DNA from 3 places in the Bradyrhizobium sp. 159 genome. Region 1 is predicted to be linked to each of the others. Evidence: predicted binding sites of a transcription regulator. Region 1 holds the regulator's gene; each other region holds the start of a gene.
The links. The regulator PhoB, encoded in region 1, activates phosphate uptake and scavenging genes when phosphate is short. The targets are predictions, from matches to a motif close to TGTCATNNANCTGTCAT.
Positions count from the first base shown of each region.

Region 1 (3,272 bases):
ACTTTCGTTGCACAAACGCGTTGCAAGCCGTTCGCCATCGGGACTCTGGAACAGGTTCGACATGTGCCAGAGCTTGGTCGCCTGCTCCTGCAATGCCTTGACCAACGCAGGATGGGCGTGGCCGAGCGCGTTCACGGCGACGCCCGAGGTGAAATCGAGATAGCGATCGCCATTGGTCGCGATCAGCCAGCAGCCTTCGCCGCGCTCGAAGCCAAGGTCCGCCCTGGCGAAAACGGGAAGCAGATGCGGCGCGGCGCTGTTGGTCATGACCATCACTTGGATGTTGCATTTGGACGTTGAGACCTGCCTGGCATGCCTTGCGCAGCGCACCATTGACCGGTCCGGAAAACGAAACGTGCCGCCTTTTAAGGGCGGCACGCGTCACCATCTTATGCCTGGCAAGACGGGTGTCAATGCCGCCCGGAAAGCCTCGCGAAACGCGAAATCCGTAGTCTTGCGGTGCCGATCTTGCGGGGTTTTCACCACGGAACATGTGGAAGCGAGTCGGCGGACTCTTGCGCGGGAGTCACGCCATATTGTAGCGTTTGGACTGTCAGATACGACATCTCGTGCAGCGGTTCTGATCCCAAGAGTCCTCATGTACCGGCGTAAACGTTCGGGCGTCAGTCACGCGCCCGGCGAGCCTTAAGGGATTCTGACGGCACGGGTTTTTCAAGGCTTAAGCATTCGCTGTGAGGCCCCAGGATGGCGGCGCGCAACGAGGGAAAGGGTGCAATGACGGTTTTGACCTGGTCCGACGATCGCGTCGAGCAGCTGAAAAAGCTCTGGGAGGCCGGACTTTCGGCCAGCCAGATCGCGGCCGAGCTCGGCAATGTGACCCGCAATGCCGTGATCGGCAAAGTGCACAGGCTCGGCCTGTCGGGCCGCGCCAAGAGCCCTTCATCGGCAGCGCCGCGGCCGCGCAAGGCGCGGCCCGCGCAGCATATGATGCGGGTGACCCGGCCGATCTCGCGCGGCAACACCGCGCTGGCGCAGGCCTTCGAGGTCGAGGTGGAGGCCGAACCGGTCACCTACGACAACGTGGTGCCGATGAGTCAGCGGCTGTCGCTGCTGGAATTGAACGAGGCGACGTGCCACTGGCCGGTCGGCGATCCCTCCAGCCCGGACTTCTTCTTCTGTGGCGGCAAGGCGCTGTCAGGCCTGCCCTACTGCGCCCAGCACTCGCGCGTCGCCTATCAGCCGGCAGCGGATCGCCGGCGGGCGGCACCGAAGCCGAGCACGCGGTGATTATTTCCTGAGATCGAACCGGCAGCCGTCACGCGGTGACGGCGCAACAAACCCGACGTCGTCCCGGACAAGCGAAGCGCCGGACCGGGACCGATAGCCACCGCAAGCCGTGGTTACGGGGACTCGGAGTTACCTTTTCGCGCAACAACCACGTCCTGTGGCTATGCGTCCGGATCGGCGCTTCGCTCCGGACAACGCTGCGCGTTGCCGGGAGCTACGCTTGTCCGGGACGACGACCGAGCTTGGTGACGCAGTTGGGCCTACGTCTGCTCCGCCTTTGCAAACCGATCATCCAGCGCATAACCCGCGCCGCGGACGGTGCGGATCGGGTCCTGCTCGCGGCCGAGATTGAGCAGCTTGCGCAGGCGGCCGATATGGACGTCGACGGTGCGCTCGTCGATGTAGATGTCGCGGCCCCAGACGCTGTCGAGCAGCTGCTCGCGCGAGAACACGCGGCCGGGATGCTCCAGGAAGAACTCCAGCAGGCGATATTCGGTCGGGCCGAGATCGATCGGCCGGCCCGAGCGCGCGACGCGGCGCTTGTCGCGATCGAGCTCGATGTCGCCATAGGCGAGCACGGTGGCGAGCCGCTCGGGGCTTGCGCGCCGCAGAAGGCCCTTCACGCGCGCGAGCAGCTCCGGCACCGAGAACGGCTTGACGATGTAGTCATCGGCGCCGGTCGCAAGACCCCGCACCCGCTCGCTTTCCTCGCCGCGCGCGGTCAGCATGATGATCGGGAGCTGCTTGGTCTCGGGACGGGTGCGCAGCCGCCGACACAACTCGATGCCGGACAGTCCCGGCAGCATCCAGTCGAGCACGATCAGATCGGGGATGTGTTCCTTGAGGCGGGTGTCGGCGTCGTCGCCGCGCATTACCGTCTCCACGTCATAGCCGTCGCCTTCGAGGTTGTAACGGAGAAGCTCGGTGAGAGCTTCCTCGTCCTCAACCACCATAATGCGTGCGCCCATGTTGTCGTCGCTCCCTAGGTATTCGGTACCGTCGTGGCGAAGGTCGTCATGTCGCCCTTCGGCCGCTTGTCGGTGATCGCCTGCCCCTCGATCATGTAGAACACGGTCTCGGCGATGTTGGTGGCGTGATCACCGATGCGCTCGATGTTCTTGGCGCAAAACATCAGATGGATGCAGAACGAGATGTTGCGCGGATCCTCCATCATATAGGTGAGGAGCTCGCGGAACAGAGAGGTGCAGATGGCGTCCACTTCCTCGTCGCCCTTCCACACCGCCATCGCCGCCGGCAAATCGTGCGCGGCATAGGCATCCAGCACCGACTTGACCTGCTGCTGCACGAGGTCGGTCATGTGCTCCAGGCCGCGGAACAGTTTCAGCGGATGGAAGTCCGTCTCCAGCGCCGCAACGCGCTTGCCCATGTTCTTGGCGAGGTCGCCGATGCGCTCGAGATCGGTGGCAACGCGCATGGCGCCGACGATCTCGCGTAAATCCACCGCCATCGGCTGGCGGCGGGCGATGGTGAGCACGGCGCGCTCCTCGATGCGCTTCTGAAGCGCGTCGAGCTCGGCATCGGTGGTGACGACGCGCTGGCCGAGCGCGACGTCGCGGCGGATCAGCGCGTCGACGGAATCGACGATCATGCGCTCGGCGATGCCGCCCATCTCGGCGACGAGGCGAGTGAGCTCCTGGAGGTCGGTATCGAAGGCCTTTGCGGTATGTTCAGTACCCATGTCCCGTCTCCTCAGCCGAACCGGCCGGTGATGTAATCCTGCGTACGCCGGTCGCTCGGCGACGTGAAGATCTTGCTGGTGTCGTCGAACTCGATCAGCTCGCCGAGATACATGAAGGCGGTTTTATCAGAGACGCGCGCCGCCTGCTGCATGTTGTGGGTGACGATCGCGATCGTGTAGTTCTCGGACAATTCCTGGATCAGCTCCTCGACCTTGGCGGTCGAGATCGGGTCGAGCGCCGAGCAGGGCTCATCGAACAAGATCACTTCGGGCCGCACCGCGACCGTGCGGGCGATGCAGAGGCGCTGCTGCTGGCCGCCGGAGA
Region 1 is NZ_JADPKE010000068.1:53,301-56,572, forward strand. Features, by position in the region: gene IVA96_RS19045 (aspartate aminotransferase family protein) at 1-267, opposite strand, end outside; gene IVA96_RS19050 (GcrA family cell cycle regulator) at 736-1,248, shown strand; gene phoB (phosphate regulon transcriptional regulator PhoB) at 1,509-2,216, opposite strand; gene phoU (phosphate signaling complex protein PhoU) at 2,231-2,947, opposite strand; gene pstB (phosphate ABC transporter ATP-binding protein PstB) at 2,959-3,272, opposite strand, start outside.

Region 2 (3,272 bases), on a different contig from region 1:
ATGTAGTTCTCCTTGACGTTGTCGCGGGTGCAGGGCTGGTTGACCCGGCCCTGGAGGTCGATGCAGAGCCGGTTGACCATGTTGCGGGCCCAGCCGCGGCCCTCGCTCTGGAGCTCCAGCGACTGCTCGGCGGCCAGGATGCTGCGGTTGCGCGCATTCTCGACATGGAGCAGGAAATCGCGCTCTTCGCGGAACAGGCGGAAGCGGTTGCGCACCTCCCAGCTGATCTGCATGGCGCCGGCGTCCTGAGCGGCAGCGCGCTCGAGCGGCAAAGCGGTCAGAATCCCGGCAAGCAGGAGGGCGCCTGCGGAGAAGGTGCGAAAGGAGGGAGGGATCATGGCCCGCGTGTTCAACGGCAAAGTTGAGGCGGAAATAAGAGGGGATAGCTGCCCCGCCCGCAACCTATGTCTGAGTGGCCTACCGCTTGCCGGCCTGCCGCAGCGCACGCTCGCGCTCCATCGCGGCCACCTGCTTGGGCAGGTTGGCCTGGGTGCAGGCCTCCGCCAGCCGCCGCCGCTCCTGCCACGGCGCGACCACGTTCATCCAGAGCTCGCGCGTGCCCATGATGGAGATGGCGAGGCCGAACGGGATCACGAAATAGAGGATGCGGAACACCAGCAGCGTCGCCAGAAGCTCCTCGCGGCCGAATTCGGGAAGCGCCACCAGCATGGCGGCATCGAATACGCCGATCGAGCCCGGCGCATGGCTGGCAAAGCCGAGCAGCGTTGCCAGGATGAACACAACGGCGAGCGACATGAAGTCGATCGGTGGATTGGCCGGCATCAGCAGGTACATCGCCGTGGCGCAGAAGCCGAGATCGATCACGCCGATCAGGATCTGCACCAGCGTCAGGGGCGCCGAGGGCAGCACCACCTTCCAGCCCTTCTGGCCGAGCTCGCGCCGTTTCTCACCCATGCAGAGCCAGACCAGATAAGCGCCGATCGAGGCGAGGCCGCCGAGCGCGATCAACCGGTTGATCGACGACGGCAGCTGATCCATCGACGACGCCGCACCCGGATGGATGGCCATGCCGATCGAGAGCACGAAGATGTTACCGAGCCAGAAGGTCAGGCCGGACAGGAAGCAGATTTTGGCGACGTCGATCGCGTTCAGCCCATAATCCGAATATATCCGGAAGCGGATCGCTCCGCCGGTGAAGACGGTAGCGCCGATGTTGTGGCCGATCGAATAGGACGTGAAGCTGGAGAGCGCCGCGATGCGATAAGGCACGTGCTTCTTGCCGATCGTTCGCAGTGCGAAAAAGTCGTAGAATGTCAGCGTGCAGAACGCGAAGAAGACGCAGATCGCCGCCAGACCGATATTCCCGCGAGGAATCTCGGTCAACGCCGTCAAGATAACTCCGGTATCGATGCCCTTGAGGGTCCGCACCAGCGTGGTGATTGCGAAGGCAATGATGAAGACGCTCGCGGCAATGCCGAGCCGTCGCCAGCCAATCCATCTATTGAAGCCGCGTTTCAGCGCGGGCAGCAGTCCGTGCATTCATCCTCCCGGCGGGGGGCAAGACCGATCCGGCCAGGCATTGGCCAGTGCGGGTACGATGACGGCCAAAGGGCAGGCGTCGATCGCTTGGCATGATCCAGCTCATTTAAGGCAAAAACAGCGGCTTGTGCAGCCCTTGACAACAATAGGTTCTGCGTTGGACCAGCCACTTTTGTCATATGTGGTTCACATCCGACGCGCGTTAAGCATATGAGTCGCGACGTGCGGTTCGGAAAGCGCATTCGTGTTTAAGGAGGATGGTTTCAAATCCTGGCGCCGTCGGCATTGTTCCAGCGCAAGCGAAGGGTGTCTTGGAACGTCGGTGCCGCGTGCTCGTTAGGCCCCATCAGCAACCGGACATGGCGGAACAGGCGGCCTTTCGTGCAGGCCCATGCCGTCGTGTTCCCGAACCGAGAGGACCGGAACGATGGGACTGTTCACAAAAGACATCAAAACCATGAACGACCTGTTCGTGCACCAGCTCCAGGATATCTATTACGCCGAGCAGCAGCTCACCAAGGCGCTGCCGAAAATGGCCAGCAAGGCCACCGACCCGCAGCTGAAACAGGGCTTTTTGACGCACCTTGAAGAAACCAAGCAGCACGTGGCGCGTCTCGAGGAAGTGTTGAAGATGCACGGCGTCGCCGTGAAGGCGATCGACTGCCCGGCGATCGACGGCATCATCGAGGAAGCCGACGAGACGGCGGGCGAAGTTGCCGACAAGGCCGTGCTCGACGCGGCGCTGATCAATGCGGCCCAAGCCGCTGAGCATTACGAGATCGCCCGCTACGGCAGCCTGATCGCCTGGGCCAAGCAGCTCGGCCGCAATGATTGCGCGGCGGTGCTTGCCAAGACGCTTGAGGAGGAGAAGGCGACCGACAAGAAGCTGACGACGCTCGCCGAGAGCAAGGTGAATCTGCGCGCGGCGAGCTGAGGCAAGACGGAGCCAAGACGACGACGCCGCGCGATGGTCGCGCGGCGTCTTATTTCCGGCGCATCCCAGTGCGCCACTGCGCACAAGACGGGCGATGCACTTTATGGGTGGCGGCCGGGCGCAGCCACATCCATTATTCGACCATTGTCGAAACATGACGGCCCGCCGGAGGGGTATATTTCGCATGGGGCTGCAAGCGAGGTGGCAGCATGCGAGCAAGCACCATCAAACACCGAACCTTAGACAAGGCGAGTGCTGCGCCGCGGGCCCGCTCGCATCTTGCAACCTCCCTCACGCTTGCCGCCATGAGCCTCGGCTATGGCGTGGTGCAGCTCGACGTCACCATCGTCAACACCGCGCTCGATGCAATGGGCAGGGCGCTCGGCGGCGGGGTCGCCGAGCTGCAATGGGTGGTCAGCGCCTACACCATCGCGTTTGCAGCCTTCATCCTCACGGCCGGTGCGCTGGGTGACCGGATCGGCGCCAAGCGCGTCTTCATGGCGGGGTTCGCCATCTTCACCGCGGCCTCGCTCGCCTGTGCGCTGTCGCCCAATGCGGTCGTGCTGATCGCAGCACGGCTAGTTCAGGGCCTGGCGGCGGCGATCCTGGTGCCGAATTCTCTTGCCCTGCTCAATCATGCCTATGCGGACGACCGCGAGCGCGGCCGCGCCGTCGCGGTCTGGGCCGCCGGAGCAAGCCTTGCACTCACCGCCGGCCCCTTTGTCGGCGGCGCGTTGATCACGCTGGTCAGCTGGCGCGCGATCTTCCTGGTCAATCTGCCGATCGGGCTCGCGGGCCTGTGGCTGAGCTGGCGCTATGCCAGCGAGACCACGCGCGC
Region 2 is NZ_JADPKE010000114.1:64,833-68,104, reverse strand. Features, by position in the region: gene IVA96_RS33530 (hypothetical protein) at 1-338, opposite strand, end outside; gene IVA96_RS33525 (YbhN family protein) at 418-1,500, opposite strand; gene IVA96_RS33520 (ferritin-like domain-containing protein) at 1,928-2,434, shown strand; gene IVA96_RS33515 (MFS transporter) at 2,644-3,272, shown strand, end outside.
Region 2: a site for PhoB is predicted at 1,674-1,690, ahead of IVA96_RS33525 (YbhN family protein). Genes of this name have one in related genera too.

Region 3 (3,272 bases), on a different contig from region 1:
ATCGACGCCGCGCGGCCACAGCACGACGTTGTCGAAGCCGCGCTCGGCGAGCTCGCGCGCGAGCGCAGGCGTGGCCGCCATCACGGCGCGACTGGGCGCATGGAAGCGGCGCAGCGCGCGCCAGATCAGCGAGCCCGGCACCGGCACGCGAGCACGGACATATTCTGGAAAGCGGGTATGGAAGCTGGTCGTGAACGGCAGCTTGCGCTGGCGGCAATAGCGGCGGACCATCAGGCCGATCGGCCCCTCCGTCGCGATGTGGATGCTGTCCGGGCGTGCTTCTTCGATCAGCTTTGCAATTCGCGCCGGGCGCGGCATGGCGAGGCGCACGTCGCGATAGCTCGGCATCGCAAAGGTGCGGAACGATTGCGGCGTCAGGAACGTGAACGCGACGCCGAGCCCCTCTGCCGCGTCGGCCAGCTTGGTCAGCGTCCGAACCACACCGTTGACTTGCGGGTGCCAGGCGTCGGTCGCGACCAAGATGCGCATCAGGCAGCTCTTGCCGCGACCTGCGGGACGGTTGCCGGCTTCTGCAAATGATCCGCCCAGGTGATGATCTCGAAACGGCCGTCGTCGTGCTCGACCAGCGCGGTGCAGCTCTCGACCCAGTCGCCGCAATTCATGTAGCGAATGCCGGCCTCGTCGCGGATCACGGCGTAATGGATGTGGCCGCAGATCACGCCGTGCGCGTCGTGACGTCGCGCTTCGGCGGCGAGCGCCTGTTCGAACGCGCCGATATAGTTCACGGCGTTCTTGACCTTCTGTTTGGCCCATTGCGACAGCGACCAATAGGGCACGCCGAACAAGCGGCGGAAGAAGTTGACGAGGCGGTTCATCTGGATCGCGAAATCGTAGGCCTTGTCACCGAGATGAGCGAGCCAGCGCGCGTTCTGCACCACGAGGTCGAAGATGTCGCCGTGAATGACGAGATAGCGCTTGCCGTCGACGCCGGTATGAACGGTGTTCTCGACCACGTCGATGCCGCCGAAATGCGTGCCGTAATAGTTGCGCAGGAACTCGTCGTGATTGCCGGGAATGTAGATGACCTTGGCGCCCTTGCGCGCCTTGCGCAGCAGCTTCTGGACGAGGTCGTTATGGGATTGCGGCCAGTGCCAGCTCGATTTCAGCGCCCAGCCGTCGACGATGTCGCCGACGAGATAGATGGTGTCGGCATCGTGGTAGCGCAGGAAGTCCAGCAGAAGATCGGCTTGAGAACCGCGGGCTCCGAGATGGACGTCGGAGATGAACAACGTGCGAAAGCGCCGCTCCGGGCTCTCGTCACTCACATCGTAACTTCCCATGCGCCAGCCTGTAACAATGTCCCGTGACAGGGGGATGACCGATTGAACTCTTGAGGCACCTTCCGATACGAATCACGCCTTGCCTCGCCTGCCCTGCGAATATCAGTCGCATGCGACAATCAGGCGACATGGCGCGCAGCGCCTCGTCCAAGATCAGATTGGCACTGGAAGCCCGGAGGGCAGGCGCTCCCTCTCCCGCTTGGGCGAGCGGTCGTCAGTAGAACTTGTGGAAATGATGGATCGGCCCGTGGCCGTGGCCGACGCTGAAGCGGTCGGCGGCGCCAATCGCAGCGCTGATCCAGGCCTTGGCGCTGCGGACCGCCTGCTCGAGCGCCTCGCCTCTGGCGAGACCCGCCGCGACGGCCGAGGACAGCGAGCAGCCGGTACCATGGGTGTTCTTGGTGGCAAGGCGGGGCGCCGCTAGCGCGATGGCGTTGTCGGCATCAACCAGATAGTCGACGCTCTCCGCGCCCTCGCCGTGTCCTCCCTTGATCAAGACCGCGCGGCAGCCGAGCGCCAGCAGACGGCGCCCCTGGCTTTCGATCTCGGCCTGGTTGGCCGCGACCGGTGCATCGAGCAGCGCAGCGGCCTCGGGCAGGTTCGGCGTGATCACCGAGGCCAGCGGTATCAGTCTCGTGCGCAACGCCTTGACGGCGTCGGAGGCCAGCAGCCGGTCGCCGGATGTTGCCACCATCACGGGATCGAGCACCACGTGCCGGGGCGCCCAGCGCGACAGCGCGGCCGCGATCGCGTCAATGCTGGCGGCCTGGGCCACCATGCCGATTTTCACAGCGCCGACATCGAAATCGGAAAACACCGCATCGATCTGCGCGGTGACGAACTCGGCCGGCACCGCATGAATACCCGTGACGCCGCGCGTGTTCTGCGCCGTCAACGCCGTGATGGCGGAGGCGCCATAGACGCCGAGCGCGGCAAAAGTCTTCAGGTCCGCCTGGATGCCGGCGCCCCCGCTCGAATCGGAGCCGGCGATAGTGAGCGCCACGGGCGTCGTCATCGCCGGAGACATCTGCTTGATCCGGACACAGCCATGGCCTGTCCTAGCGCGACCGTGGAACACCAGCAAGCGCGACCAGCGGCAAGCCACGCCGATTCGCGACACAGCCGTGCTCCAGCTAAGGCCCGCCCGGACCCGAAAAGCCATTTGGCGGGAGCCTTGCGCGCAAATGTCGAGATCAGGACGAGCTCGGGCTGCGGCATGATCATGGCCTTTGCGGATCGCGCCCAGCTTGAATCCGGGCCGCGTGCATGCGCAAGCGATCGTGCTGACCAAGCCGTATCGCAAGATCGAGCTCGCGCAGCGGCTCAGGGATGCATTCGCCGCCGTGGCCGTCACCTGCTGAGCGCCGGACCCGCATCTGGCGGCAGGCAAGTTCGCTTGCTAAATCCGGCCGGTTTTGGCCTATTAGCCGGCTAGATGTGCTTTCGGAGTGACCGCGATGGTTCCCTTTTTCGTCCAGATCAAATGCAAGCTCGGCCAGTCCTATGTGGTCGCCAATGCGCTCGCCGAAGCCGAGATCGCCTCTGAGATCTACTCCACGGCCGGTCAATACGACCTCCTGGTGAAGTTCTACGTCGACAAGGACACCGACATCGGCCATTTCGTCAACGAGAAGGTGCAAGTGCTGCCAGGCATCCAGGACACCCTCACCATCATCACCTTCAAGGCGTTCGGCACCGGCTAACGGTGCGTCATCGATGCGGGATAAGTTTGGTTTATATCGTACGAGCCAACGGTTCACCTCTCTCGAAGGGAGAGGTCGGATCGCATCGATAGATGCGATCCGGGTGAGGGGTTACAGTCTCACGATCGAGCTAACCTTCATCACGCACTAGCTGCCCTGCTTGCGCTTGGGCGGCGTCGGGCCGTCCACCGGCGGCAGCGATTTGACGTAGTCCGCCATGGCCGCGAGATCCGCGTCCGGCAGTTGCGAGGTGTTCTTGATCACACGC
Region 3 is NZ_JADPKE010000114.1:103,385-106,656, forward strand. Features, by position in the region: gene IVA96_RS33670 (glycosyltransferase family 1 protein) at 1-489, opposite strand, end outside; gene IVA96_RS33675 (UDP-2,3-diacylglucosamine diphosphatase) at 489-1,301, opposite strand; gene thiD (bifunctional hydroxymethylpyrimidine kinase/phosphomethylpyrimidine kinase) at 1,516-2,316, opposite strand; gene IVA96_RS33685 (Lrp/AsnC family transcriptional regulator) at 2,759-3,004, shown strand; gene IVA96_RS33690 (cytochrome c) at 3,152-3,272, opposite strand, start outside.
Region 3: a site for PhoB is predicted at 1,325-1,341, ahead of IVA96_RS33675 (UDP-2,3-diacylglucosamine diphosphatase). Genes of this name have one in related genera too.